2 regions of the Bacillus sp. z14 (2026) genome follow, and region 1 is predicted to be linked to the other one. Evidence: riboswitches for the same ligand, from Rfam matches in the RefSeq annotation. Region 1 holds a riboswitch; the other holds the start of a gene.
What was found. Region 1 has a riboswitch for cobalamin ahead of AC4G3O_RS16190 (FecCD family ABC transporter permease). Riboswitches for the same ligand answer to the same signal wherever they lie in the genome.

Region 1 (3,227 bases):
GACCGCAGTACCTCACTTGATCCTAATGATTTTACGCTATTGCATCAATCAATGAAGGATGCTCTTAATCCGGAGGCCTTGACGAGAAATTATTATGAACTCAGAGAGGAGCAGGAAGATGGCGGGTATTTAGTCGAGTTAGTAAAAACCTGTCAATCTGTTCTTTCAAATATGGTGCATTACGAACATATCGAGCCTTATTTGAAAAAGCTTTGCACCTTTTATTGTGATTTACAAATACATAAGCATGTTACGTGGGAAGAACGGGTACATAGATTAGAAACCTGGTTCAATGAAAATAAACAGCAGCTTCCAGAAGGTTTGTCATGGTATGAATTCAGTGCTTGTGCAGGATCTACTCTGGGCATCTTTTGTTTAGTTTCATATGCAGTGCGTGATAATTTTACTGAACATTTGGGGAAAGACATATATGAATCTTATTTTCCTTATGTGCAAGGATTGCATATTATGTTGGACTATTTTATTGATCAGGAGGAGGATCGCCAAGGCGACGATTTAAATTTCTGTTTTTATTACGAAACGGAAGAGCAACTGATTGATAGACTTTGTTATTTTGTTGAAAAAGCCAATTTAGATGTCACAAAAATACCGGACAGCAAGTTCCACAGCATGATTAACCAGGGATTATTGGGTATTTATCTAGCCGATTCCAAGGTGAAAGACCAGTTGTCGGTTAAGCAATATACTAAAAAAATGTTAAGCCTGGGTGGCCGTTCAGCGTATTTCTTTTATTGGAATAGTAAGCTGTATCATGCGTTTAAGAGAATGAAAAAGAATAGGCGAGTCTAGCATTCAATACTAAGGGGATGGAGCAGAATGGTGAAATTAAGTATTCTAGACCAGTCACCGCGCTCTGTTGGAGAGCCTTCAGAGCAGGCACTTGCTAATACGGTCAAACTGGCAAAATTGGCTGAGGAGTGGGGATACTCAAGATTTTGGGTCAGCGAGCATCATGATAGTCAAGGCTTGGCAGGATCTTCGCCTGAGATATTGGCAACATGGATTGCTGCTCAAACAGATAAAATAAGAGTTGGAACAGGCGGTGTTATGCTGCCTCACTACAGTGCTTATAAAGTAGCTGAAAACTTCAGAGTATTATCTGGTTTAGCTCCAGGAAGAATAGATTTGGGAATCGGCAGGGCTCCTGGAGGGATGCCAAGAGCAACGCGAGCGTTGCAGGAGGGGAGAGTACAGGAACTGCATCGTTTTCCTGACCAGGTAGATGAGTTATCCTGGTATCTCTATGATCAAATACCGGAATTGCATCCTCTATATGGGTTATCGGCGACACCTACCATTACATCTCCGCCGGAATTGTGGATGCTTGGATCTAGTTCATCTAGCGCAGCTCTTGCAGCTCATAAGGGTATACCCTATAATTTTGCTTTGTTTATTAACAGTGAATATGCTGAAGAAAATATGAAGCATTACCATGAAGCATTTCGACCTACAGAGTTAGTACAGAATCCATCAGGTATGGTTACTGTATTTACAGTTTGTGCGGAATCGGACGAAGAGGCAGAATATCTGGCTGGTTCATTGGATTTATCGATGCTGTTTCTTTCACAGGGAATTATAAGAGAGGGAACACCTCACCCAAAAGAAATTCATGAAATGTCATTATCGCAGTTTGAGAAAGCTCGGATTGATTACAACAGAAGCAAGATGATTATCGGTTCTCCTAAAATGATTGGAGAAAAAATTAGAGAGCTGAGTGAACGCTTCTTTACAGATGAAATTATGCTTGTGACAATCACCCATTCATACGAGGCTAAAGAAAACTCCTTCAGATTAATTGCCAAAGAACTGTTGAAATAATAGTGGATTTGCCATTAGTCAATCAATCTATTAGAATAAGAATAAAATCTAATAAATCACTTTAAAAGTGCCTCGGTACACGAGGGTAAAAGGGAAAACGGTTCAAATCCGTTGCAGCCCCCGCTACTGTACTTACTAAATCACAAGTCTGATTTAGTAAAAGCCAGGAAACCTGCTTTTAGAGTTTTAGTACTTATTTTTCGGAGGGAAAAGTAGGCTTATTGTATTCACAGGCGTGAAAAAGTGAATCCTTAGCTCAATACCATCCTGAGCTAAGGATTTTTTATGTGTTGTAGCTTATAATCTTGTTTTAAAGTGCATGAATAATCCGAGGTTCGCCGCCAGGAGTAAAGAGGAATTGAAGTATAAGTTATGAATAATAAAAATAGAACAACCGGTATTTATTTTGGGAGTATCCTGTTTTTGCTGCTCGCTGCGTTGCTCGGCCTGTTTATAGGCAGCGTGGACATGTCATTTAAAGATATTCTTGGGATTCTCTTGAAGAACGTGACCGGCCAGGAATCCTTCTATACCGGTCCAAAAAATATAGAAATGATTATTTGGAATATACGATTACCCCGGGTATTAATCGCTTTATTTGTGGGTGCCTCACTGGCACTTGCCGGTGCTGCCTTTCAGGGGCTTTTGCAAAATCCACTCGCTGATCCATATACTATTGGAATTTCTTCCGGTGCATCGGTTGGGGCAGTGATTGTTCTATTCTTTAATATCGAATTTGCTCTTTTTGGTCAGTTCACATTGCCGCTTGTTGCAATCGTGTTTAGTTTTATAACCTTGTTTATTGTATTTGGTATTACAAAGGCAGCTAGTGTTACCTATGCAAATGAGACCATTATTTTAGCCGGTATAATTATGAATTCATTCATTGGCGCTGTGGTCTCACTTATCATTGCGCTATCCTCAGGAGATCAAATGAGGGAGGTATTAAACTGGCTGATGGGCAGTGTGGCTATGAAAAATTGGGGACACGTCAGTATATTGATTCCCTTTTTTATTATAGGAGCTTCCATAATTTTATATCATTATCGTGAACTAAATGGGATGGCTCTTGGAGATCAATCCGCTCAATATAATGGTATCGATGTGAAACGAAAGAAAATAATCATTATTATCGGGGCTGGACTATTAACGGGTGCAGCAGTTGCCGTATCAGGAGCTATTGGCTTTGTTGGACTGGTTATTCCACATCTTGTTCGCCTTCTTGCTGGTGCTGATCATCGCCACTTACTGCCATTATCCATGATTATTGGAGGTGGATATCTCGTATTGGCTGACTTGATTGCACGTACGATTATCAACCCGCAGGAATTACCAATCGGTGTCATTACTGCCTTAATCGGTGCACCTGTATTTACAATCTTACTGAT
Region 2 (3,227 bases), on a different contig from region 1:
TCGGCAGGTCATTTACATATAACATTCTTATCATTCCAATCCCATGTGTGAGTACGAATACGTATTGGTATCATCATACCTACTCAAAAGGGAAATTTCAACAAAATTGTTAGAAAATTTAATTTATTTTCTTCGACAAAAAAAGAGCCTCCCAAAGTAAAATGGGCACGGCTCTTAAATGAAAATGTTTATTTAAATATTTCAGGATAGATTTTTTCAGCTATCAATTGCAAGCCTTCTGTTAAACGTGGTCCCGGTCTTGACACTGTGTCATTATCTACATCATAAACCTGCTTATTTTGAACGGCAGGTACCTCGGACCAAGCTTTTCTTCCATATACCTTTTCTTCTGGATTTTCAATATAATAGCCATATGTAGTAAGAATAACATCAGGATTGCGATCAATGACTTGTTCTTCATTCATTGTTACCCAACCCTCTTGATCAGCGGCAATATTCTCTGCCTGAATGATATCAAGCATTTCGTCTATATAGGTTCCGTTAGCCGCTGTATATAAATCCGGTGAGGAAGATACTTCAATCCAAACCTTCTTCTTATCTTTTATAGCACTTGCTTTCTCTTTAATTTCTGCTACTTCTTTTTTCATATCCGAAATAATTTCATCAGCTTTGTCTGATGTTCCGGTTGCTTTAGCAATCAATTCAATTGTTCCATATGCACCATCAAACGAATTGGCGTCAGGTACGATAATAACATCAATACCAGCTGTCTGGAATTGTTTAATGGTATCCTTAGCATTATTAAAATGACTGGCAGAAAGCAATAAAAGATCCGGATTTAATTCCAACACTTTTTCAATATTGATTTCTAACCCGCCGACCTTAGGTTTGTCAGCAGCTTCTGTAGGAAAATTACAATAATCTGATACACCAATGATTTTCTCTCCAAGACCTAGTGCATAGGCCGTTTCAGTATTGCTTGGCAGCAAGGATACGATCGTGTCCGGCTTTTCCTCAATCTTGATGCTTTCTCCGGATCCATCCCTTACCTCAACAGGAAAGGCTGTGGACGTTGATTCAGAAACCTCTTTCTTCTGGTTTGAGTCATCTTCAGTTGACGAACACCCAAACATTAACATAGATAGCGTAAGCATTAGCATAAATAAAAATAAATAGTTTTGCTTTTTTAGCATAGTTATTCCCCTTTCCAACATAATAAAAAAGCCTTAGCTCGAAAAAAGCTAAGGCGAAAATCCACATTAAAATAACAGGATTGGACGCCTACTTTTCCCTCCGAAAAATAGTACATACAAAAGAAAGAGCAGGTCTCCTGGCTGACGCATCAATTTACTCTGATTTACCTTCCCATGCTCTAAACAAAGAGCCGGTGGTTTACAAATCATTTCATCCGCGTATACAGTAGCGGGGGCTGCACCGGATTTGCACCGGTTTCCCTATTATCCTAATAAATAAGGCACTCTTACACTATTCAATATTTATATTTTTTATATAATCAGCTATCTTCATTCTTCTTCATATTCAACATCAGTATGTTCCCTGCAAAATTGTAAAACCATCGATAATTCATCTTCCTCAAGCTCAAAATCCAAAATACTTTGTGTTTCACTTTCTATAAACTCATATTTTGAAATTTGGTCCTGATTTTCATCCATTACATATATAACACGCAACAGAAGACCCTTATCGGTATATAGTTCATCTTCCTCGGGAACGGAAATCTCCAGTACATATTCGAACCTTTCTCCAGAAAGGATACCAAACGGGTCTTCCAGTTTCTCAACTGTATAACTTTGTATCTCGATCATCTTTATCAACCTTTCTAAAATGCTTATGTCTATTATACATGTTCAATCTCTTTATTAAACATTTTACCCAATTATTCAACTCCGTTTAGGAATATTTTTTAACAAGAATCAAAAACTATATTAAAATCACTTAATCCATAGGAGTTTATTATGCGTACTCTATCTGTTCTCACATTGCTCATTATCCAGCTTCTTATTCCATCTGAAACATTTGCAAAGACAGCCTACCTCAGTTTTGATGATGGTCCCTCAAACATCACACAGGAAATCCTCGATATCCTCAAAGTTCAGGATGTTAAGGCAACCTTTTTTGTAACGGGAACAGCCAGCCCGGGACATATGTATTTATATAAAGATATCGTAAAAAATGGACACGCTCTTGGACTGCATTCCTATTCTCATAATTATTCCAAAATCTATCGATCCAAGGATACTTTTTTTAAAGACATTACTCAACTGGAAGAATTTTTGGAAAGGGAAGTAGGCGTAAGCCCGAAAATCCTACGATTCCCCGGCGGCTCCAATAACTATGTCGCAAAACAATATGCCGGGACTGATTTAATGGATCAATTAAAGACTGAGGTAATAAAAAGAGGATATAAATATTATGATTGGAACTGCGATGCTAACGATGGATTAAATCCTCCAATTCCAGAAAAAAAATTACTTAAATTAATTATGCAAGGGGTAGGTGAAAAAGAAAATCTCTATATCCTCCTGCATGATTTTAACGGCAATACAACAATCGTGGATGGGCTTCCGGAAATCATTCGCCGTCTGAAACATAAGGGATACACCTTTAAAATAATGGATGAGTCCACACCAACTTTTGAATTTTAAAAATGATAAATACTCCTATCAGTTCAAATCGCAAATGCTGTCCATTATTCTGTAACGCTTCTTTTCTAACCTGAAATAAGGTTTACATTATAAAACAAACGCCCTTTCAGGTAGGGGCGTTTTGTTTTTTATTATTCGACTACAAGGTAATTGCCATGTTCCATATTGATTACGTATTCTGGCTTTGGGGGCTTACCTCCGTGCTCCTTGATTTTCGCTTTATGGCCAGCGATATGCTCAGGGCTCTTTTCCCATGCTTTCCATGCTTCCTCTGATTCCCAGCGGATAATCATGACAACTTCTTCTTCCCCACGCGTTGTTTTTTTCACTAATAACTCCCGACTTATAAAGCCTTCACGCTGCTCAATTAACGACGGACCTTGATCTGGCTTCTTTTTGAAGCGTTCCAATATCTTGTCTGAATTTCCCTCTGTCACTATCCACTTACGGATTTGAACAAACATACATAATCGCCCCTTATTAAAGGAGCATGCCCCACTTGAGACATGCTCCTTGTTATGAAGATTATTTTAATTCATTTAAGATTTCATCTAATTTTTCTGCTTCAGTCGTTACACCGTTACTTGAGAAGTACCAGTT

Region 2: linked by a shared signal. The riboswitch ahead of AC4G3O_RS11135 (ABC transporter substrate-binding protein) and the one ahead of AC4G3O_RS16190 (FecCD family ABC transporter permease) in region 1 are both predicted to bind cobalamin.

What each region holds. Positions count from the first base shown of each region.
Region 1 covers NZ_JBZFQK010000005.1:218,947-222,173, reverse strand. Annotated here, with positions in the region: gene AC4G3O_RS16200 (tetraprenyl-beta-curcumene synthase family protein) at 1-810, shown strand, start outside; gene AC4G3O_RS16195 (LLM class flavin-dependent oxidoreductase) at 838-1,839, shown strand; cobalamin riboswitch at 1,888-2,033, shown strand; gene AC4G3O_RS16190 (FecCD family ABC transporter permease) at 2,212-3,227, shown strand, end outside.
Region 2 covers NZ_JBZFQK010000003.1:20,778-24,004, forward strand. Annotated here, with positions in the region: gene AC4G3O_RS11130 (TetR/AcrR family transcriptional regulator) at 1-34, opposite strand, end outside; gene AC4G3O_RS11135 (ABC transporter substrate-binding protein) at 189-1,154, opposite strand; cobalamin riboswitch at 1,265-1,458, opposite strand; gene AC4G3O_RS11140 (DUF6509 family protein) at 1,485-1,787, opposite strand; gene AC4G3O_RS11145 (polysaccharide deacetylase family protein) at 1,938-2,627, shown strand; gene AC4G3O_RS11150 (antibiotic biosynthesis monooxygenase family protein) at 2,759-3,091, opposite strand; gene AC4G3O_RS11155 (siderophore ABC transporter substrate-binding protein) at 3,153-3,227, opposite strand, start outside.